DNA from 2 places in the Ruminococcus sp. SR1/5 genome. Region 2 is predicted to be linked to the other one. Evidence: riboswitches for the same ligand, from Rfam matches in the RefSeq annotation. Region 2 holds a riboswitch; the other holds the start of a gene.
The links. A riboswitch is a leader RNA that binds a small molecule or an ion and turns the genes downstream of it on or off. The one in region 2 is predicted to bind FMN.
Positions count from the first base shown of each region.

Region 1: another riboswitch for FMN. It lies ahead of CK1_RS10505 (ECF transporter S component); the one in region 2 lies ahead of ribD (bifunctional diaminohydroxyphosphoribosylaminopyrimidine deaminase/5-amino-6-(5-phosphoribosylamino)uracil reductase RibD).

Region 1 is NC_021014.1:2,072,765-2,084,966, reverse strand. It holds gene CK1_RS10515 (leucine-rich repeat protein) at 1-595, shown strand, start outside; gene CK1_RS10510 (hypothetical protein) at 577-1,344, shown strand; gene CK1_RS18335 (fibronectin type III domain-containing protein) at 1,251-1,445, shown strand; FMN riboswitch at 1,556-1,673, shown strand; gene CK1_RS10505 (ECF transporter S component) at 1,810-2,445, shown strand; gene CK1_RS10500 (MATE family efflux transporter) at 2,573-3,961, opposite strand; gene CK1_RS10495 (NUDIX hydrolase) at 4,144-4,755, shown strand; gene CK1_RS10490 (hypothetical protein) at 5,275-5,796, opposite strand; gene CK1_RS10485 (SAM-dependent methyltransferase) at 6,145-7,329, shown strand; gene CK1_RS10480 (zinc-dependent alcohol dehydrogenase) at 7,711-8,739, shown strand; gene CK1_RS10475 (nitroreductase family protein) at 9,170-9,667, shown strand; gene CK1_RS10470 (hypothetical protein) at 9,844-10,065, shown strand; partial or broken gene CK1_RS18870 (carbon starvation CstA family protein) at 10,567-12,202, shown strand, end outside.
Region 2 is NC_021014.1:415,105-427,306, forward strand. It holds gene CK1_RS02095 (DUF6449 domain-containing protein) at 1-805, shown strand, start outside; partial or broken gene CK1_RS02100 (pseudouridine synthase) at 805-1,549, shown strand; gene rpsB (30S ribosomal protein S2) at 1,748-2,491, shown strand; gene tsf (translation elongation factor Ts) at 2,528-3,466, shown strand; gene CK1_RS02115 (zinc ribbon domain-containing protein) at 3,650-4,150, shown strand; gene CK1_RS02120 (hypothetical protein) at 4,110-4,442, shown strand; FMN riboswitch at 4,537-4,651, shown strand; partial or broken gene ribD (bifunctional diaminohydroxyphosphoribosylaminopyrimidine deaminase/5-amino-6-(5-phosphoribosylamino)uracil reductase RibD) at 4,926-6,052, shown strand; gene ribE (riboflavin synthase) at 6,034-6,687, shown strand; gene CK1_RS02135 (bifunctional 3,4-dihydroxy-2-butanone-4-phosphate synthase/GTP cyclohydrolase II) at 6,706-7,923, shown strand; gene ribH (6,7-dimethyl-8-ribityllumazine synthase) at 7,962-8,426, shown strand; gene CK1_RS02145 (HAD family hydrolase) at 8,442-9,092, shown strand; gene CK1_RS02150 (tetratricopeptide repeat-containing glycosyltransferase family 2 protein) at 9,197-10,210, shown strand; gene CK1_RS02155 (collagen-like domain-containing protein) at 10,398-10,940, shown strand; gene CK1_RS02160 (MATE family efflux transporter) at 11,082-12,202, shown strand, end outside.

The DNA of each region.
Region 1 (12,202 bases), 1.7 Mb from region 2:
GAACGAAGGCTTGGAAGAAATCGGTGAATATGCATTCCAGAGCAGTTCAGGGATCCGTGATATTATAATTCCCGCATCTGTAAAATCAGTTGGGAAAAATGGACTTCGTCTGTCTTCCGGGTGCAGGATAAGAGTACTGAGCACAGATACTGTCTGGGCGGATGATGCGTTCAGGGATTCAGCACTGATCGCGGGAAAAAAGGATTCCACACTTCAGAAATACGCAGAGGACCGTGGCTGCACGTTTGTGGAGCTGTCAGCAGACAACCGGATACCGCTTCAGAATGAATGGTTTGAACAGATCACTTCAGACTATGAATATAATGGAAAAAGCCATGAACCCGAAATAGAATCCAGTGAATCCGCACCGGAACTTGAGCAGGGCTTCGATTATGAAGTAACTTATGAAAATAACATCAATGCAGGAACTGCGACTGTAAAGATCACGGGAAAAGATATTTTCTGCGGTACAGTAGAGCGGAGTTTCAAGATTACGCCAGATGAAAATGGAATGTATGTGTGCTATTTTGCGGAAAATAATGAAACATACCTGGAAACCACCTTTAAAGGAAAAAAGTGGAACCGGAAGTGGTAATTGACGGACTGGTACAGGGAAAAGATTATACGGTAACCTATGTTAATAATGAAAAGCCTGGTGAAGCTCGTGCAGAGCTCACGGGAATCGGCAATTATAAAGGATCGGAAACATTATATTTTACTATTTACGGAAAACTACCGGCTGCGGATCCAATAGCTGATCAGACATATACAGGAAAAGAACTCACACCTGCCATCGTAATCCCCGGATTGAAAGCCGGCGAAGATTATTATATGTACTACGAGGATAATCAGTATCCGGGTGTTGCAACGGTAACCATTTATGGTACCGGTTATTATAAAGGTACCGCAACCATTCATTTCAAGATCATAAAAAAGACAGAAAAGTTTGTCAGCAATGTTAAGCTAAACAGAACCTCTTACACTTATACGGGAAAAACCATCCGGCCATCAGTAACCGTAACTGTAAATGGAAAGAAGATCGGGGCGAGTGCTTATAAGCTGTATTACAAAAATAATAAAAATTCCGGAATTGGAACTGTGCAGGTCAGAGGAATCGGAAAATACAGTCGTATCAACAAAACGCTTACCTTTAAGATCCTGCCTCCAAAAACTCTGCTGACAGGACTGAAAAAAGCAAACAGATCCTTTACTGCAAGCTGGAAAAAAATATACAGGCAACCGGCTATCAGATCCAGTATGCAGCAGACAGCAGATTTACAAAAGAAAGAAAAACGGTCACAGTTGGAAAACAGTCTGCGACCAGATATAAGATATCAGGACTGAAAAACAAAAAGACCTATTATGTCCGCATCCGGTCATATAAAAGAGTCGGAAAAAAGGTTCTTTACAGTAGCTGGAGTACGGTAAAGAAAATCTGGGTTTGATCATAAAGGAGTGGATCTTAGATTTATATAAATGGAGCAGAATGCTTCTGTGACAGAATTAAGCCTTGTAATTATAAAAAGAGCGCGTTATAATGAACTCATAAAAAAGAAAATTTCTTCGGGGCAGGGTGTGATTCCCTACCGGCGGTATAGTCCGCGACCCGCTTTGGCGGCTGATCTGGTGAAATTCCGGAACCGACAGTAAAGTCTGGATGAGAGAAGAACGCGCAGTATTTAAAGAACGTGCTCAGTGCCCCGGGAAGAAGCTCCCGGGGCTTTTTATGTGAAGAAATAGAAATTTTTTTCGCATAAAGATTTCTTGTGGAAATTTTCTTTGAATATTTCTGAAGAAGGAGAGAGAGTTATGAGTGAACAGATATTACAGAGAGGAAATGCCGTGGAAAGAAGCAGAACAAGGACCATCGCGCAGGTAGCCATGCTTGGTGCTGTGGCAGGAGTATTAATGAATCTTGAGTTTCCGATCCCGTTTCTTGCACCGTCTTTTTATCAGCTTGATTTTTCCGAGGTACCGGTTATGGTAGGAACCTTCGCTATGGGACCTGTGGCAGGTATCCTGATCGAACTTGTGAAGATTCTCGTACATCTTGTGACGAAGGGAACCATGACTGCCGGTGTTGGTGATGTTGCCAACTTTCTGTTTGGATGTGCCTATGTGGTACCGGCCGGTCTGATCTATCGTTTCCGTCACAAAAAGAGCAGAGTACATGCAGTTGCAGGTATGGCAGTGGGAACAGTTCTGACAGCGATCCTTGCATGCTTTGTCAATGCCTTTGTGCTGCTTCCAGCTTACGGTAAGGCGTTTGGAATGCCAATCGAGACCTTTATCCAGATGGGAAGCGCAGTACACAGCTCCGTAAACGGATTGCTTACCTTTGCACTGCTGATCATTGCTCCGTTTAATATCTTTAAATATGCACTGACATCTCTGATCGTATTTGTAATTTATAAGAAGATCCGTGTTGTACTGAAGGGTGACTGATCATAAGCAGCTGCCGGAGGATGAAGAAAAGATCAGAAATTGGTGGTTTCAGATAAATATCTGAGAATGTGAGAAATGCCATGTAATATATTGCCGATGGGCAGTAAATTACATGGCATTTTTTATGTCAGGCGTTTTGTTCTGCAGCTTTCATGACTCCAAGCTCACGTCTGGCAAAAACAACGGCCAGCACAAATGCAGAGGTATCTGCAATTGGTCCTGCGTACATGACGCCATCGATTCCGAAGAAGACCGGGAAGATGACGATCAGCGGCAGCAGGAAGAGCACCTGCCTTGTGAGGGACATGATCACACCAAGCCTGGCTTTTCCAATGGAGGTAAAAAAGCCGGCGGACATAGGCTGGATCCCGTTGGCAAAGGTCATCAGCATGAAGATGCGGAGATATTTTTCTGCAAAATGAAAGTACAGGTCGCTGCCGTTTCCGAAGATGCCTACGATCTGATGCGGGAAGAACTGGAAGCAGATAAAAAATATGGTTGCGATCACAGTACATAAGGTTACGGAATAGCGGTATGTCTGGCGTACACGGCTGTATTTTTCGGCACCGTAGTTAAATCCCCAGATGGGCTGGGAGCCCTGGGAGATTCCGATGCAGATGGCCATAAATACCTGATTGACTTTGGAAATGATCCCTGCACAGGCGATCGGAATATCACTTCCGTAAGCGGAGAGTGCTCCGTAATGGCGAAGTGTATTGTTCATGACGATCTGCACTGCAGCAATGGCAACCTGATTGATGCAGGATGCCATTCCCAGAGAAAAAATGGCAGACAGATTGCGTGCCTTAGGAATCAGCATGGAGTGGTCCAGGTACATTTTCCGGAGTCTGGAAAAATAAAAGATGATCAGAAGTCCGGATACGATCTGGCCGATCACGGTTGCCCAGGCTGCACCTTTGATGCCCCAGCCGAATCCAAAGATGAAAAGCGGGTCCAGGATGGTGTTGATGGCGGCACCGGCCAGGATGCAGGTCATGGAATAGGTAGGACTCCTGTCTGCTCGGATCAGGTGGTTGCCGCCTGTGCTTAAAACATAAAAGGGAAGTCCAATGGCGGTGATCCCCATGTAATCAATGGCATAGGGCATGACGTCCGGTGTTCCGCCGAAAAAATGAAGAAGTGGCTTCAGGAACAGAAGGACGATGACAGAGAGTATCGTACCGGAGATTATCAGCGAGGAGAGTCCGGTTCCTGCGATGGAGCTGGCTTTTTTTTCGTTTCCTGCGCCCATTTCCAGGTTGTAATTGGAGGCACTGCCGATTCCCAGGAGCAATGCAGCAGCAGTAGAGATAATGGTTACGGGAAATGCGATGTTTGTGGCGGCGTTTCCAAGCATTCCTACGCCCTGTCCGATAAAGATCTGGTCAACGATATTGTACAGAGCGCTGACCAGCATGCTGATGATGGCGGGAATGGCGAATTTGGTGATCAGGCTGCCTACAGGGGCGGTTCCCAGAGGGTTTTCGGCCTGGGCAGCATTGGTCTGGTTTTTCAATGTTTTTTCCTTCTTTCTTGTCTACAGTAGCTGTTTGGTAATGTGATAAGTGGATTTTTAATTTTATAGCAGGGTATTTATTATAGCACTATTGTGAAGGGAGTGTAAGTATAAAAAATTGACCTTTGGTTTTGGATGGGATAAAATGTTTTTAGAAAAATTTTCGGGAAGGAGCTTTTCAGATGGGTAAGATCAACAGTGTGAAAAAACTTACAGATAATAAGTTCGTGAATCTTTATGGAGTGGATGCGACCAGTGTACATGATACGCCGGTTTCTTATTTTGTGGCCTCCAGGGCGAAGAGTGTGGAGGATATGAAGCTTTCTACAGGGGAGAATCATCCGGATGGGGTGATCATTTACAGTGTTTATGGAGAGAAGCGGGATAAGGTTGTGCTGATCCGTCAGTATCGGTATACGATCGGCGGGTATATTTATGAGTTTCCGGCGGGGCTTGTGGAGCCTGGGGAGGATTTCCATGAGGGTGCTGTGCGGGAGATGTTTGAGGAGACCGGGTTGAAGCTGGAGCCGATCAAGGTTGCGGAGGCTTTTGAGAAGCCTTATTTTACGACGATTGGGATGACGGATGAATCCTGTGCTACGGTTTATGGGTATGCCAGTGGTGAGGTTAGTAAGGCTGCTCAGGAGGATAGTGAGGAGATCGAGGTTGTGATCGCGGACCGGGATGAGGTCAGGAGGATACTGAAGGAGGAGAGGGTTGCGATCATGTGTGCTTATATGCTGATGCATTTTCTTGAGGATGAGGAGGTGTTTGGATTTCTTGGGGAGATTTAAACGGAGGTAGTTATATGGCGGAAGGGGACGCCAGTGAGGGGCTTCTTTCCAGGCTGGGGCTTCGTCGGGGGCTGGCTTCTAAGGTGCCGGAATTCTGCTAAAAGCGCTTCAAAAAATCTCGAACTCGCGTCTGAAGCCGCTCAAACAGCGAGATTTTTTGAAGCAACGCAGATTTCCGCCACCTAAGAAGCAGCTCCCCTCCTGCAGAGTCAGCCTGGAAAGAAGCCCCTCACTGGCTGTGCGTTGGCCGTGAGACGTGTTAAATCTCGTGGGGAGTGTTGCTAGTGGGGTGGTATGACGGGAGTTGGATGAGCCGTCAGCGCTGCGCTGGACGGCTGGGAGGAAAGGCTGAGATTCCTTGTGGCATGACGGGAGTTGGATGAGCCATCGGCGCTGCGCTGGATGGCTGGGAGGAAAGGCTGAGATTCCCTGTGGCTTGAAGAGGGGAATGGGTCATCGGCGCTGCACTGGATGGATGAGAAAAACGGGGAATCTGCGGTTGCGGATTCCCCGTTTTGATCAGAGTTCTATGAGTTTTCCCAGGTCTTTGTTGTATTTGCAGTATTTGCCGTTTTCGGAGATAAATGGCTGGTAGGTGTCGGTACGGTTGTCTTTGACGTAGACGATTCCGGTGGCGATCATTTCTACCAGGGAGAAGCGTTTGCTTAAGCTGGAGATCCAGCGGTAGGTTTTTTCGTTGCCGGAGTCTGCCATGAGGAGGTTGTAGCCGCCTGGGCAGGCTTCCAGGGTGAAGTAGACTTTCTGGGACCGGATGGAGGTGTTGAAGACCTGGCCGGTGATGTAGGTGGAGAAGTTGGTTTCTACAAATTGGCGGAAGGTGTAGAAATCGTAGATCACGCCGGTGGTCTCATCTTTGATCTTGTCGCCGCGTTCGATGCGGGCTTTCAGGAGCTTGAGGACTTCGATGGTCCAATTGATGAAGGAGATGCTGCTGTAGGTCATGCTTTCCTGAAGTTGATCGACCAGTTGTTTTGACAGGATGTTGGATTTTGATGCTTCATTAAAAAGTTCTTCGTTCATAAGGTTCCCTCCAGTGTTGGATTTTTATATGGTTTTCGCTCTTTTTTTGTATCTTTTATTATAAGTCTGAATTATATATAAAGCAATAAAAAATGCGTAAAATACAAAGATGATTATCGGGAAATGATATATAATTGACGATTATGTTTTGAAAATGTCAGTGCTTTTGAGGGCTGGGTTAAATGTGGACTTTAAATATCGAGTTAATTTGGATAACTATAAATAATTATAAGGAAGAGTTTTACCAAATATTCTCATTTTATTGATAAAATTTTGTTGTATATCTCCCTTGACATAAAGCCTTCCTCCGGGTGTATCATAGTGCTGTGTTAAAGGAGGTAGACTATTATGTTTGAGACATTACAGGAGAAGACGGAAGAGAAAGCAATGGTACAGTTCCTTGAACGCTTTACAGATTATCCATTTCTGGTAAAGTTCAAGAATTCCGAGTATCACATCGGAGAGGGTGAACCTACATTTACGGTGAATTTTAAGAAAGCGATTCCTCTGGCGGATCTGATGAAGAGCACATCCCTTGCACTGGGTGAGGCGTATATGCGTGGGGATCTGGATATCGAGGGAAATCTTTATGAAGCGCTGGATCATTTTCTAGGTCAGATGGGGAAATTTTCTACCAATGAATCTGCTCTGAAAAAAATCATGTTCAGTTCAACATCAAAGAAGAACCAGGAAAAGGAAGTGACCAGCCATTATGATATTGGAAATGACTTTTATAAACTTTGGCTGGATGAGACTATGAGTTATTCCTGCGGGTATTTTATCCATGAGGATGATACGTTGTATCAGGCACAGGTAAATAAAGTTGATTATATCCTTAAAAAATTACATCTGGAAGAGGGTATGAGTCTTTTGGATATCGGCTGCGGCTGGGGTTTTCTGCTGATCGAGGCAGCTAAGAAATATAAGGTTCATGGTACCGGTATCACCTTAAGTCATGAACAGTATGCAGAATTTCAGAGACGGATTAAGGATCAGGGGCTGGAAGATTATCTTACGGTAGAGCTGATGGATTACCGTGATCTGCCGAAGAAGGAGTATCAGTTTGACCGTGTTGTCAGTGTCGGTATGCTGGAGCATGTTGGACGTGATAATTATCAGCTGTTTCTTGATTGTGTGGAAAAGGTTCTGAAGCCGGGCGGACTGTTTCTGCTTCACTTTATCAGTGCTCTGAAGGAGCATCCGGGTGACCCGTGGGTCAAGAAATATATTTTCCCGGGCGGAACTGTTCCGAGCTTACGTGAGATCCTGAACCATATGGCAGAGGACAATTTCCATACCCTGGATATCGAAAATCTCCGTCTGCATTACAATAAGACATTGCTTCACTGGGAAAAGAATTTCCGGGACAATATTGAAAAAGAAAAGACTATGTTTGACGAAGAGTTCCTGCGTATGTGGGATCTGTACCTGTCAGCATGTGCGGCAACCTTCCACAACGGAATTATCGATCTTCACCAGATTCTTATGACCAAGGGTGTGAATAATGATCTGCCGATGACACGCTGGTATTGATAAAAGCCTTTACAAACCTGCCGGAAAGGAATATCATACTTCTATAAAATTATTTATTAAAGCGTATAAGGAGCCTGTGGATTCAGCATATGATTACAGAAATGCTGAATCCGCAGGCTTTGTTTTTTAACCGATAAACCGCGAAGGAGTTATTCGGTCATGAGCAAGTAGCGAAGCGTATTGCGAATATTCGCTTGACTATTCCGTTTACCGATAATTATGGAATGTGCATAAAAACAAAGCTGCAAACTTGTTCAATAAGCAGAATCATAGAAAACTATCTTGACAGATCAGAAGAAAAGAATAATAATGTAATTACTTTAATAAAATAATTAATAAAAGATGATATGCAATAGAAAGAAATTAGAGGAGGAGAATAAGATGCTTCAACAGGTAATGACAAATCCCGGAGAGATTATTTTCAGAGAGGTTCCGGTTCCGGAAGTGGGAGATGACCAGGTTCTGGTTAAGATCATGAACATTGGTATCTGCGGATCAGATATCCACGTATATCACGGTAAGCATCCTTTTACAAAATATCCGGTAACACAGGGACATGAAGTATCCGGTGAGATCACGGGGCTTGGAAAGAATGTGACAGGTTTTAAGGTTGGCCAGAAAGTAACCATCGAGCCTCAGGTATACTGCGGACATTGCTATCCGTGCCGCCATGGAAAATATAATCTCTGCGAGGAACTGAAGGTTATGGGCTTCCAGACAACAGGAACAGCTTCTGAATTCTTTGCAGTAGATGCATCTAAGGTAACACCGATCCCGGAGGAGATGTCTTACGAGGAAGGTGCAATGATCGAGCCGCTGGCAGTTGCAGTCCATGCCGTGAAGCAGATGGGCGATGTAAAAGGGATGAACATCACAGTGATCGGTGCAGGTCCCATCGGAAATCTTGTTGCGCAGACAGCCAAAGGAATGGGGGCAGCCAGGGTTATGATCACGGATGTCAGTGACCTTCGTCTTGCAAAAGCAAAAGAGTGCGGCATTGATATCTGTGTAAACACGAAGGAGAAAAATTTCGGAGAGGCACTGGTAGAGGCATTTGGTCCGGATAAGGCAGATGTGATCTATGACTGTGCCGGAAATAACATCACCATGGGACAGGCCATCCAGTATGCGAGAAAAGGCAGCGTGATCGTACTGGTAGCGGTATTTGCAGATATGGCAACCGTTGACCTTGCTGTTGCCAATGACCACGAGCTGGATATCAAGAGTACTATGATGTACCGTCATGATGATTATGTAGATGCCATTGATCTTGTAAATGCGGGAAAGGTTCATTTAAAGCCGCTGATCTCAAAGACATTTAAGTTCGCAGATTATCTGAAGGCTTATCAGTATATTGATGAGAACCGTGAGACAACCATGAAGGTTATCATCAATGTGCAGGAGAAATAATTTCTGAAGATTATAAGTGATATAAGAAAAACTCCCGGATGTTTGGCTGTCCGGGAGTTTTCAGATGGTGGCGGTGTCAGATTATGGGAGAATTTTTGGAACAGTTTTGAGTGATTTGTTTATTGATGTGTGGTATGGTTATTATATCTTATAGGATTCTTGTCTGTATGGACATTCTGAAAGCTTCGTATTCTGGAGCGTTTTCCATTTTAAGTTCCTGTAGAGTTTGTAAAAATACGTTTTATGGGGTTTTTATGTTTTGATGATGTGGTATAATTTGTATATACCGGTGGGAGTGATCAATCGTTTGTTTTTGGATGGACGGTCGGATGAAGTGCAGCGTGTGATGACGGATGTAAAATGGCGTCAGAAGCTGTATGATGAGTATGAACTGTAACAAGTGATATGAGTATGACGAGGAGAAAATAGCATGGAGAATATTTTTCACAGAGTAAGTATCCGTAAATATGAAGATAAACCCGTAGAGAAGGAAAAGATCCTTCAGATCCTGAAAGCAGGTATGCAGGCGCCAAGCGCATGTAATCAGCAGCCGTGGGAATTTTATGTTGTGACAGATAAGGAGAAGATCCTGGAGCTTTCCAAAGCCACTCCCTATTCCGGATGTGCAGCAGGTGCACCGGTTGTGATCGTTCCGGTATATCGGAAAGAGGGATTGCCTGTTCAGGATATGGCACAGATCGATATGTCTATCGCACAGGAGAATATCTGGCTGGAAACGGATGCACTGGGACTTGGCGGCGTGTGGATCGGAATTGCACCGCTTAAGGATCGTATGGCGCTGGTCCATGATATTCTGAAGCTTCCGGAGAATGTGGAGGTATTTTCTCTTTTTGCCCTGGGGTACCCGGCAGAGAGCAGAATGCAGCAGGATCGTTTTGATAAAAGCAGGATCCACTTTGTAGAATAAAAAAGCCTTCTTTGAGGAAGATAACATCCGGAAACAGAAAAAGTCTGAATGTAGTGAAAAATACCAATAAATCCTCTGAAAATTTGTGCAGAACGCATTTTGCATGATCGGGATTTTTACGATAAAATGTAAGTATAAGAACTGAAAAACTGCATTAAATGAAAGAGGTGAAGGGTATGAAGGAATATGAGATCATTATTGAAACCATTAATCCCTGCGGTGGCGATCGTCATTCTCAGCAGGAGATCGTTGAAGCAAAGATCGAGAGTCCGGAAGCTTTCGTAAAAGAAAAAGGAAGATTTCCGATCATTGATAAGATCGAGAATCCCGATGGCGGAGTCGTGATTGTAACCGGTGACGGAAAAGGATACATGGTAAGATATACATTTTCTGAATAATGGATAATGCGGCGTATGTGACGGAAAACGGATCGTAAAGCAGAGCTGGGATCAGATCTGGCTTCGTTACATACGCCGTGTTTGGGCTTTTACCTAAAAAATGCATAAAAAACATATGCAAATTTGTAAAATATATATAAATTATTTGTTGAATTTTTATAAAAAAGGAGTAAAACATTAGATAAATAAAAAAGAGAAATGCATGGAACAGGACAGATCACAAGAAGCAGACCGGATCACAGAGAGCCGCAGCTGGTGAGAAGCGGCAGAAGGTATTTTGTGATATCACCTGGGAGCATCCCGCTGAATAAAAAGGTTAAGTAAGCAGGGACGTAGTCTTCACGTTACAGAAGAGGCTGTTTGATATGACAGTAATAAGTGGTCGCGTTTAGCAATAAATACGATAATACAAAGTGGTACCACGGAACATTCCGCCTTTGTTATCCGAAAGGATAGCAAGGGCGTTTTTTGATGCAATAACTGTTTTACGGTCATTGTATCATGTATAAAAAACACAAAGGAAAGAGAGTTGATATTATGAACGGAATCACAATGATGATCATAGCCATCGTAGTTCTTGGAGGTGCATATCTTCTGTATGGCCGTTATCTCCAGAACAAATGGGGCATTGATCCGAAAGCAAAAACTCCGGCATACGAAATGGAGGACGGAGTTGATTATGTACCGGCTGATACAAATGTAGTATTCGGACATCAGTTTGCATCCATAGCAGGTGCAGGTCCCATCAACGGACCGATCCAGGCCGCAATTTTCGGCTGGCTGCCGGTTCTGCTCTGGATCCTCATCGGTGGTGTATTTTTCGGAGCTGTGCAGGATTTTGCATCCATGTATGCATCCGTAAAGAATAAAGGACGTACGATCGGATATATCATCGAAGCGTATATCGGAAAGCTTGGAAAAAATTATTTCTTTTATTCTGCTGGCTGTTCTGTATTCTGGTCGTTGCCGCATTTGCAGATGTTGTAGCAGGAACCTTTAACGGATTTGCCGTAAATGATGCAGGAACAGTTACAAAGGTAGCGGCAAACGGAGCTGTTGCAACCACTTCCATGTTATTTATATTTGAGGCTGTTGCACTTGGATTTTTCCTTAAATATACAAAATTCAACAAATGGGTCAACACTGCAGTCGCAATTTTACTGCTGGTAGCAGCAATTGTGCTGGGACTTAATTTCCCCATGTATGTAAGTCTTGGAACCTGGCATATCATCATTTTTGTATACATTCTGATCGCCAGTGTCGCTCCTGTATGGGCACTGCTTCAGCCACGTGATTATCTGAACAGCTATCTGCTCATTTTTATGATTGTCGGTGCGGTTATCGGTGTATTTGTTGCCAATCCTTCCTGTAACCTGAAGGCATTTACAAGCTTTAACGTAGACGGACAGTATATGTTTCCGATCCTGTTTGTAACCATTGCCTGCGGTGCTGTTTCCGGCTTCCATTCACTGGTATCTTCCGGTACTGCATCCAAGCAGATCAAAAATGAGAAAAACATGCTTCCTGTTTCCTTTGGAGCAATGCTGATGGAAAGTATGCTTGCCATCATCGCACTGATCGCAGTTGCATCCTTTGCAGACGGTGAAGCAGCAGCACAGGGACTTACAACACAGCCGCAGATTTTTGCAGGTGCTATCGCAAACTTCCTTTCTGTAGTTGGCCTTCCGCATTCCCTGGTATTTACCCTGATCAACCTTGCTGTATCCGCATTTGCACTGACCTCTCTTGATTCTGTGGCCAGAGTCGGACGTTTGTCATTCCAGGAATTTTTCCTTGATTCTGATACAGATGAGGAAAACATGAGCCCGTTCCTGAAGGTAGTAACAAATAAATATTTCGCAACAGTCATTACACTGGTACTTGCCTACATGCTTACAAAGGTCGGCTATGCAGAAATCTGGCCGCTGTTCGGCTCCGCAAACCAGCTGTTATCTGTACTCGCTCTTGTAGCCTGTGCAGTATTCTTAAAGAAAACAAAACGTCAGGGCTGCATGCTCTGGATCCCGATGGTATTCATGATGGCAGTTACCTTCACAGCACTTGGCATGACCATCACAAAGCTTTCAAAGGCACTGGTAACAACAGGGCTGGATCTTGGAAACACCTTACAGCTTGT
Region 2 (12,202 bases):
ATTCAGTGTATGCAGAGGCTATATTGTATCCTCTGCACAGGCACAGAATCTTATGGAAGCCCTGTATGATGAGCAGACATGGAAAGAAGACAGATATTCATTTTTTCAGCTGGACAAACAGTATCTGAAAGAGGTCACCGGTATTTTCTGTGACGGAGATATTCAAACCTTATTTGAGAAAAATGCAGAGAAGCGTCAGGCGCTGGCAGAGGCGTTGAGAAAGGACATTCTGGAAAACGGCGGTCAGACAGTAAAAGACCAGCCATGTGCAATGCTGATGTTCGATTATGCGGGAATTCCGTCAGAAGGATACATGGATGAATGGGGAATGAATGTACCGGCTGTTCAGGAAGGAGAGAGGGTGTCTACCTCCGTTCTGGTGTATCCGGCATATAAGAGAACACTTGCAATTTTGGAAGAAACAGGATATCCTCTTTCTATGGATAAGCTGTCTGTTGAGTATATTGATGTTTATTACTTCAGCTCCGAAGCTGCCGGCGAAGATGATGAAGTTTTTTCCGACACTGAGCCCATTTCGGATCTTGAAGAAACAGATAACGGTTATAAAGTCCGTTACGATAAAAAGGAACAGCTGGAAGCCCTGAAAAAATGTATCCGTCCATCACAGCTGGTAAACGGATGGACTATCTGGAATGCAGATGCCACAATGGAAGTGGTTCTGGAAGGACAAGAGAGCACCGGCGGGGATTCCGGACTTTATATGACATTTGTCGGTGAGATCCCGGATTTTATCAGAGCAGATGCAAAGGCAGCCCATGTAACAGAATGGGAGGTAAATGATTAATGGAAAAACCAGTCCGGCTGGATAAATTTCTGGCAGATGCCGGCGCAGGTACAAGAAGCGAGGTAAAAAATACATACAGAAGGGTCAGGTGCAGGTTAACGGGAAATCTGTGAAGAAACCGGAGCTGAAGGTAACAGAAGAAGATCAGGTGGTTATGAACGGGCAGGAGCTCCATGCTGCACCGGAATATGTATACTATCTTTTTAACAAGCCGGCAGGCTGTGTCAGCGCAACGGAGGACTTCAGAGATAAAACGGTTCTCGACTACATTGAAGAGAAAGACAGAAGAAAGGGTCTTTTTCCGGTGGGACGCTTGGATAAAGATACAGAAGGCTTTCTTCTGATCACAGATGACGGTCCTCTGGCACACGAGCTTCTTTCTCCGAAAAAGCATGTGGATAAGACCTACTATGCAAAAGTATCCGGGAAAGTGACAGAAGAAGATGTCGTGAAGCTGGCAGAAGGCGTGGATATCGGGGAAAAAGATCTCACACGACCGGCAAGGCTGGAGATCCTTTCTACCTGGGAGTCCGGCACAGAATCTGCAGAAGCCGGTAAGAACTGGGAATCTGAGATCCGACTTACCATCCACGAGGGAAAATTCCATCAGGTAAAACGGATGATGGAGGCACTGGGAAAAAAGTAACTTATTTGAAAAGACTATCCATGGGGCCGCTGGCGCTTCCTTCAGATCTTCCGACAGGAAAATATCGTTCGCTCACCGAAAAGAGCTGGAGCTTCTGAAGTCTGCCGGAAACCGCTGAAAAACAGAAAAAATTGGAAAAATCCCCTTTACATAAGGGGATTTTCTATGCTATAATTCAGAAGTTGCAAAAATAAGCACGCACGGCGATTCTATAAGGATGGTGCCCTACGGTGTGAGGATGGGTCCAGAGAGAAGGCGACCTGTGCGGAAGAATTTAACCAAAAAGGAGAAAAGACATGAGCGTTATTTCAATGAAGCAGCTTTTAGAGGCAGGTGTTCATTTCGGACATCAGACAAGAAGATGGAACCCTAAAATGGCTCCGTACATCTACACAGAGAGAAATGGTATCTATATCATCGATCTTCAGCAGTCTGTAGGAATGGTTGACGATGCTTACAATGCAGTAGCAGATATCGTTGCCAACGGTGGACACATCCTTTTCGTAGGAACTAAGAAACAGGCTCAGGATGCTATCCGTACAGAGGCAGAGCGTTGTGGAGAGTTCTTCGTAAATGAGAGATGGCTTGGTGGTATGCTTACAAACTTCAAGACAATCCAGAGCCGTATCGCAAGACTGAAAGAGATCGAGACAATGGAAGCTGACGGAACATTCGACGTACTTCCTAAGAAAGAAGTTATCGAGCTTCGCAAAGAGCTTGTTAAGCTTCAGAAGAACCTTGGCGGAATCAAAGAGATGAAGAGAATCCCGGATGCTATCTTTATCGTAGATCCTAAGAAAGAGAGAATCTGCGTACAGGAGGCTCATACACTTGGAATCCCGCTTATCGGTATCTGCGATACTAACTGTGATCCGGAAGAGCTTGACTATGTGATCCCGGGAAATGACGATGCTATCCGTGCAGTAAAACTCATCGTTTCCAAGATGGCTGACGCTGTTATCGAGGCTAAGCAGGGAACTGCTGAGGCAGATGGCGAGATCGAGGCTGAGTCTGAGGAGTTTGCAGCTACAGAGGAATAATTCGTATAAACAGAATATTTCAGGAGGAAACGAACAATGGCTATTACAGCAGCACAGGTAAAAGAGTTAAGAGAGATGACCGGCGCCGGAATGATGGATTGTAAGAAAGCTCTTACAGCTACAGAAGGCGATATGGATAAAGCAGTTGAGTTCCTGCGTGAGAAGGGTCTTGCTACAGCACAGAAGAAAGCAAGCCGTATCGCAGCAGAGGGTCTTTGCAAAACTCTGGTAACAGAGGATGGAAAGAAAGCAGTCGTTGTTGAGGTTAATGCTGAGACAGACTTCGTTGCAAAGAACGAGAAATTCCAGAGCTATGTTGCAGATGTTGCAGCACAGGCACTTAACACAACAGCAGCTGATATCGATGCTTTCCTTGCTGAGGCATGGGCACTTGATACAACTAAGACTGTAAAAGAGGCTCTTGCAGCTCAGATCGCAGTAATCGGCGAGAACATGAACATCCGTAGATTTGCTCAGGTTGAGGAGCAGAACGGATTCATCGCTTCCTACACTCATATGGGTGGAAAGATCGGCGTTCTTGTAGACGTTGAGACAGATGTTGTTAACGATGCTGTTAAAGAGATGGCTAAGAACGTAGCTATGCAGATCGCAGCTCTGAAACCGCAGTACACAAGCGACAAGGAAGTAAGCGCTGACTATATCGAGCATGAGAAAGAGATCCTTATGGCTCAGATCCAGAACGATCCGAAGGAGTCCCAGAAACCGGCTAAGGTTATCGAGGGAATGATCACAGGACGTATCAAGAAAGAGCTCAAAGAGATCTGCCTTCTTGACCAGACATACGTAAAAGCAGAGGACGGAAAACAGTCCGTTGCTAAATACGTAGAGCAGGTAGCAAAAGAGAACGGCGCTAAGATCCAGATCAAAGGCTTCGTTCGCTACGAGACAGGCGATGGTCTTGAGAAGAAAGAAGAGAACTTCGCTGAGGAAGTTGCAAAGCAGATGGGTAAATAATCTGATATCTGCAGATCTTTAATAAGATCCATAAAACCCTTGAAAATCCAGTATTTTCAAGGGTTTTTCTTATATTATCCACTTCATATACTACATTATAAAATATGGATAGACTATAGTAACAGGAAGTTGCTTTTCAGAACATGGATCTATCTTTATAATAGGATAATGGAGGTGACGGCTATGGAAACAAAAAATGTAATCTTAAAACTTAGAACGGAAAGAGGAATGTCACAGGACGAGCTGGCAGATAAAATCATGGTAACGAGACAGGCTGTATCACGCTGGGAAAATGGAGATACCGTTCCGAATACTGATACACTTAAGCTCTTATCGAAAGAATTTGATGTCTCGATCAATACGCTTTTGGGAGAACCGAGAAAGCTGATCTGCCAGTGCTGCGGGATGCCAATTGATGATGATTCCATATTGGGACGTGATAAGGATGGCACATTAAATGAGGAGTATTGTAAGTGGTGCTATGCAGATGGAACATACACATATAATGATATGGATGAATTGATTGATGTTTGTGTAAAGAATATGGTAAATGAAAGCTTTACCGAAGAACAGGCACGCACTTATCTGAAAGAAATGCTTCCAAAGTTAGATTACTGGAAAAGGTATGAGGAACTTAGTGACAATGGGCAGTTTGAAGAGTTTAAAAAAGCAATTGATAAATGAAATAAATGATTTACATATAGATGGACTTCCAAGGGTAGACAGACTGAATGCACTTGTAGGTAAATATGTAAATCTGGAATATGCACTGCCAAATGGACAAAAAGTGAAATTTCTGGATGACCAGAAAACTTATCTGGGAAATCAAATGGAATCTGAATTCGGAGGGGACAGATACTTCGGTATTCTGGCAAATATGGATTTTATTATGATATGTACATATGAGAAAGACGGTGAAAATCCTGAATTGGTTATATACAAAAAAGATGAGTATAGTATGCGGATTAGTGATTAGTTTCGTTACCGTTCACTGATAATATTCCGCATGGAATGAGTAAAATAAAAATTCCGCTTTACAAATAACAGATAAAGTATTAAAATAAACAAAAAGATATCTTCAGGGCAGGGTGTGATTCCCTACCGGCGGTAGAGCCCGCGAGCCGAAAGGTATGATCCGGTGAGATTCCGGGGCCGACAGTATAGTCTGGATGGAAGAAGATGATAGTACAGTTGATTTTTGTATGAATGAATGTAGTATCAGAGCTCTGAGATGGTGATCCATTTCAGAGCTTTTTATGTAGGAAATAATCAGACATTCATTTATTGATCATATGTAACAGATCAATTCCACCCTGCAGATATTTCTGCAGGCTTTTTTGTATTTGGCACATCGTTTTTGAAATAAATATACCACTCACTTGTCTGTGAATCCGATTGCACAGGTCTAAAAGCCTTAGCGTACCAGACAAAGAACAGGAATAAGAAAGAAGGAATAGAAATGACGGATCAGGAATATATGCTTCGGGCGATTCAGCTGGCCAAAAAAGGAGAAGGCTGGACGAATCCCAATCCGATGGTAGGGGCAGTGATCGTAAAAGACGGAAGGATCATCGGGGAAGGCTATCATAAAAAGTATGGAGAACTTCACGCAGAACGTAATGCTATTGCTTCTCTTACAGAACCAGCAGAAGGTGCGGTGATTTATGTTACACTGGAGCCTTGCTGTCATCATGGAAAAACACCTCCATGTACGGAAACGATCATTGAACAGAAGATCAGAAAAGTGGTGATCGGTTCCCGAGATCCGAATCCGAAAGTGGCAGGAAAAGGTGTACAGATGTTAAGGGAAGCCGGTGTAACAGTAGTTGAAGATTTTATGAGAGAAGAATGTGATCAGCTGAATCCGGTGTTTTTCCATTATATTACTACGAAAACCCCATACGTGGTGATGAAGTATGCCATGACACTGGATGGGAAGATCGCAACGAAGACAGGAGCATCAAAATGGATCACCGGAGAAGCGGCAAGAAAAGAAGTACAGCATATGCGGCATCAGTACATGGGGATCATGGCAGGTATTGGAACTGTGCTTGCAGATGATCCGATGTTAAACGTCCGGGTAGAAGGCTGGAAAAGTCCTGTCAGGATTGTGTGCGACAGTAAGCTCAGGATCCCGCCGGACAGTCAGATCGTAAAAAGTGCGGAAAAGTACCGGACGATCGTGGCTTATGCAGATCAGAAAAATACAGAAGAAAAATAAAAATATTACATACCATGGGAGTTGAGACCATTTACTGTCCGGATGAAAAGGATCAGATAGACCTTAAGAAGCTGATGACAGATCTTGGAAACAGGGGTATTGACAGCATCCTCCTGGAGGGAGGCGGTACGTTAAATGACAGTGCCCTGCGAGCCGGAATTGTAAAGGAAGTACAGGCTTTTGTGGCACCAAAGCTGTTTGGTGGTGTGGCCGGGAAGACACCGGTAGAAGGTATCGGAGTTGAATTCCCGTCTGAAGCAGTAGAACTGAAATATACAGATATCTGCCAGATCGGTGAGGACATCCGGATAAGATGTCAGGTGTGTGAGAAAAAACAGGAGGAATCATGTTTACAGGAATCGTAGAAGAGAAAGGAAAAGTCCGTTATATACAGCTGACAGGAGAATCAGGGATCCTGGCAGTGAAAGCCCGGAAAGTCCTGGAAGGGACAAGGATCGGTGACAGTATTGCTGTGAATGGTGTGTGTCTGACAGTTACGTCGATCCAGCCGGACGGATTTACTGCCGATGTGATGGCAGAGACGATCAGAAGAAGCAGTCTTGGCAGTTGTAAAGCTGGAAGCCAGGTAAACCTGGAACGTGCAATGGCTGCAGATGGCAGGTTCGGGGGACACATAGTAAGCGGTCATATTGATGGAACTGGAGTGATACGTTCCATGCTCCGGGAAGAAAATGCCATCTGGGTATCAATTGAGACATCGCCACAGATCTTGCATCTGATCGTGGAAAAAGGATCCGTTTGTATTGATGGAATCAGCCTGACAGTTGCAAGGGTTGATGAAGCTGGTTTTCAGGTGTCGGTCATTCCACATACAGGAGAAGAAACCACCCTTTTGGAAAAGGTGCCGGGGGATCTGGTTAATCTGGAAAATGATGTGATCGGAAAATATGTAGAAAAACTGCTTGGCATCAGAAAAAATGAAGAAGAGAAAAAAGAATCCGGAATTACGATGGAGTTTCTTGAAGAATTCGGCTTTTAGAACAGGAGGATATACAGTATGTCACAAAATTATCAGTACAACACAATTGAAGAGGCACTTAGGGATCTTAAGGAAGGAAAAATAATTCTGGTCACAGATGATCCGGACAGAGAAAATGAGGGAGATCTGATATGTGCGGCAGAGTTTGCGACCCGGGAAAATATTAATTTCATGGCGACTTATGCAAAGGGTCTTATCTGTACACCGATGAGTGCAGAAATTGCGGCGAGATTGAATTTTCCGCCGATGGTTGCTGAGAACACGGACAATCACAGTACAGCATTTACCGTGGCAGTGGATCACGCAGATACAACCACCGGTATCTCTGCGGCAGAACGCTCCTATACCATTATGAAGTGTGTGGATGATCAGTCAAAACCGGAGGATTTCAGAAGACCGGGACATGTATTTCCGCTTATTTCCAGAAAAGGCGGGGTTCTGGTACGAAATGGCCATACGGAGGCAACAACAGATCTTATGAGACTTGCCGGACTGAAAGAATGCGGCGTGTGCTGTGAAGTTATGAAAGAAGATGGCACTATGATGCGTACATCACAGCTATGGGAAATGGCAAAAGAGCATAACCTTACATTTATTACGATCCGTGATCTGCAGGATTATATAAGAATACATGAAAAGCATGTAAAGGAGGAAGCAGCTGCAAACCTCCCAACGCAGTACGGTGATTTTAAAATGTATGGCTATATCAATGACATTACAGGAGAGCATCATCTGGCACTGGTAAAAGGTGATCTAGGAGATGGAGAGGATGTGCTTTGCCGTGTACATTCGGAGTGCCTGACAGGAGATGCATTCGGATCGCTCAGATGTGACTGCGGCCTGCAGCTGCAGACAGCGATGCGCCAGGTAGAGGCGGAAGGCAGAGGGATCATTCTGTATATGAGACAGGAAGGCAGAGGGATCGGACTGATCAATAAGATCAAAGCCTATGCGCTTCAGGAACAGGGATACGATACCGTGGAGGCTAATGTGAAGTTAGGGTTTGCACCGGATCTTAGAGAGTACTGGGTTGGGGCACAGATACTGTCAGACCTTGGTGTGAAATCATTAAGATTACTGACCAATAACCCGGATAAAGTCTATGGGCTTGGTGAATTCGGGCTGAAGATCAATGAGAGAGTACCTTTGGAGATTCCGGTACAAAAATATGACCGGAAGTATATGAAAACGAAGCAGGAAAAGATGGGTCATATTTTTAAGGAAATAAATTTATAAAAAACAGCAAATAGCAGGAGGAAGAAAAAATGAGACAGATCAATTTAGTAGAAGGAAAAGTAGTAGCACCGGAGGGAATGAAAGTTGGTATCGTTGCAGCGAGATTCAATGAGATCATTGTGAATAAATTATTGGGAGGGGCAGTCGACGGACTGGTAAGACATGGAGTAGAAGAAGAGAATATTACTGCAGCATGGGTGCCGGGAGCATTTGAGATTCCGCTTACAGCACAGAAAATGGCACAGTCCGGAAAATATGATGCAGTTATCTGCGTGGGAGCTGTCATTCGTGGAGATACTTCACATTATGATCTGGTGTGCAATGAATCTGCCAAGGGGATCGCACAGGTTGAACTTGCAACAGGGATCCCGGTCTTATTCGGAGTGATCACGACTGAGAATATCGAGCAGGCTATTGCGCGTGCAGGAAGCAAAGCAGGTAATAAAGGCTATGACTGTGCGTTATCTGCGATCGAGATGGTTAATCTGATGAAGCAACTCTAAAAGACAGGAAAATAAATGATGACAAAAACGATCATATTCGATTATGATGGAACGATCCATCATACCCTTGGAATCTATGAACCGGCATTTCGCGAAACCTATCAGTGGCTGACAGAACAGAAGGCTGCAGAAGAACGGGAGATAGGCTCGGCGGAAATTGCCGGCTGGCTGGGATTTAACAGTAAGGAGATGTGGAATACATTTTTGCCGGAGCTGGATCAGAGCTATAAAGAGCAGGCGAGCAGGATGGTAGGAGAACTGATGGTCAGACAGATCAGGAAGCATAAGGCAGTGTGGTATCCGGGAGCAGAGGAGATGCTTACAGCCTTGAAGAACCGGGGATATCATCTTGTGATCTTAAGTAACTGTAAAGCTTCCTATCGTGAGGCGCATTGGAAGGAATTTGGGATGGAACGATGGTTCGATCATTTTTATGACTGCGAATCGTATGGATTCCGTCCAAAGACAGAAATTGTGCAGGAAATCATCCGGGAATATACAGGCCCTTATCTGGTGGTCGGAGATAGGAGGCAGGATCTGGAATGTGCCAGAGCCTGCAAAAGCCCATTTATAGGATGCCTGTATGGATATGGTGAGAGCGGGGAGCTGAACGGAGCAGATCGTCTTGCGGAACATATAGAGGATATACCACAGTTGGTGATATGAGGATGAGTTCAGCTTTATCCGAAAGTAGAAGCTGTACACTGACAGAAGGCATAGGACTGACGGGAACGGCATAAATATTATAAAAATCCGAAGGATCCTAAAATATGATTTCCCTCAGTCTATGTATGATCGTAAAAAATGAAGAAGCAGTTCTTGAGAGGATCTTGAAGCCGGTTTCTCAGGTGATGGATGCGATCCTGATCGCAGATACCGGTTCTTCAGACAGAACAAAAGAGATCGCGGAGCAGTATACGTCGCAGGTGTTTGATTTTCCCTGGTGTGATGATTTTTCTGCTCCGCGTAATTTTCTTCTGGAAAAAGTCCGCACCGATTACTGGATGTGGCTGGATGCGGATGATGTCCTAGATGAAGAAAATCTGGAAAAACTGAAGAGTCTTAAAGAAACTCTGGATCCCGGAACAGATGTTGTAATGATGGAATATGCGGCAGGGTTTGACCAGAGCGGGAGAACAACATTTTCTTATTTTCGGGAGCGGATAATGAAAACATCCAGAAATTTCAGATGGAATGGGGCAGTTCATGAAACTGTGATTCCGGAGGGAAATATCATTTATTCGGATGTGGTGATCCGGCACCGGAAATGTGGAAAAGGTGATCCGGACCGTAATCTTCGCATTTATGAAAAAATGCTGGCAGGAGGAGAAACGCTGGAACCCAGACATCAGCTTTATTATGGGAGAGAACTGTATTATCATCAGCGTTATCCGGAGACAGAGGCTGTGTTGGTGGAGTTCCTGAAAAATCCGTCCGGATGGCTGGAAAATAAGATCGATGCCTGTTTTGTACTTGGACAGTGCTACCGGAAAATGGGAGAAAAAAAGTACGCACTGGAAGCTTTTCTGTACAGTCTGACTATGGATGTGCCGAGGGCGGAAATCTGCTGTGAGGTCGGTAAGATCTTTCTGGAAAGAGAGCTGCCCAGACAGGCTGCCTACTGGTACGGGCAGGCGCTCACTGTGCCTTCAGATAAGAAAAAGGGTGGATTTTTTATGGCTGAGTATCATGGGTTTGTGCCATATATGCAGCTTTGCGTTTGTTATGATAAAATGGGATGCCCGGAGCAGGCATTTTTTTTCATAAGAAAGCGATGGAACTGAAGCCGGAAGATCCGGGAGTATTGTATGATCAGAAATATTTCTGGGAAAAATATGGTCTGGCATAAAAGAAAAGATATCTTTATTATATTTTTCTGGCAGGGTACAAGCTTGCGGGGATCCTATGCACAGGTAAAAGCTGTTGTCATATACTGTAGGGAAAGTTATTTTCCTATGAGGTGATCGAAGAATGCTGTTCAGGCATCGAAAACGTAAGGAAATGGAAATGCAGCAGGACAGTCATGAGGATTTGTCCTGTATGTCCTGTTATGGAAATCATAGTTCCTGTGGATGTGACAGATGTGGAACAAGAGGCTGTCCGGGAGTTCCGGGTCCTATGGGTCCTCAGGGACCGCAGGGGGAACCGGGAATACAGGGATATACGGGAGCCACGGGTCCGACGGGAGCAACAGGAGCCACCGGTCCGGCAGGAGTAACAGGTCCGACGGGAGCAACGGGAGCCACGGGTCCAGCGGGAGCAATGGGAGCGACAGGAGCAACAGGAGCAACAGGAGCCACGGGTCCAGCGGGAACGACGGGGGTAACAGGTCCGGCTGGTGCGATCGGAGCCACCGGTCCAGCAGGTCCAACAGGAGCAACAGGAGCCACTGGCCCTGCCGGAACAGTAACCCCGGCAGCTGCTGTTGGAAATGCAACAACGGTAGATGATATTGTAGAGGATTTTAATGCACTTCTTGCAAACCTTCGTGATGCAGGACTCCTGGAAAGATAGTGAAATGATAAACACACGTTACTGTGCGGCTGCGTATTTTATGCAGCCGCTGTATATTCTCCATAAAAATATTTCATTGTAGCTTTCTGACGAAAGGTGCTATAATATTTTTGTCTAAGTATGATTATGGGGGATGAAATCGTGAAAAAAAACAAGTATGAGATCGATATGTGCAATGGGTCGATCATGGACAAGCTGATTTCGTTTTCACTGCCGCTGATGCTGTCCGGTATCCTGCAGCTGATGTTCAATGCAGTGGATATCGTGGTAGTGGGACGTTTCAGCGGAAGTGAGGCGCTGGCGGCAGTAGGCTCCACTACCGCACTGATCAATGTGTTTACCAACCTTTTTATCGGGATTTCTCTTGGTGCCAATGTGCTGGCAGCCAGATTTTATGCTGCCGGTAAGGATGAAGAAATGTCAGAAACAGTACATACATCGATCCTGCTGGCTCTGATCAGCGGGATCATCATGGCAGTTCTGGGAGTAATCTTTGCCAGAATCTGCCTGGAGCTGATGGATACGCCGGAGGATGTGATCGATCTTTCTACTCTTTATATGCGTATCTATTTTCTGGGAATGCCGTTTTTTATGCTGTATAACTATGGCGCAGCAATTCTGCGTGCAGTGGGAGATACCAAGCGGCCGTTGGTCTTTTTGATCATTTCCGGTTGTGCCAATGCGCTTCTGAACCTGTTTTTTGTGATTATTTGTCATTTAAGTGTGGCAGGTGTCGGAATCGGAACCGTGATTTCTCAGCTGATCTCCTGTATCCTTGTTCTCCGATGCCTGTATCAGACAGAGGGAAGCTATCAGCTGCGTTTTTCGAGTCTGTCCATAAATATGGAATATCTGAAACAGATCTTTCAGGTAGGGCTTCCAGCAGGAATCCAGAGTACAGTGATCAATTTTTCCAATGTGCTGCTCCAGTCCTCTGTAAATTCTTTTGGCTCCATTGCAATGGCAGGATATACGGCAGCAAACAATATCTTCGGATTTCTGTATGTGTCTGTAAATTCAGTTACCCAGGCCTGCATGAGCTTTACCAGTCAGAATTATGGTGTGCGAAAACCGAAACGTATGGACCGGGTGCTTGTTGACTGTATGATCCTGTCCTTTGTCGTATCCTTTGCCATGGGCTGTGGTGCATACTTTTTCGGTCCGCAGCTTCTGAAGATCTATACGGAAGACCCTAAGGTTATCCAATGCGGAATGGAGATTCTTGTCTATACCACAGTTACCTATTTCCTTTGCGGACAGAT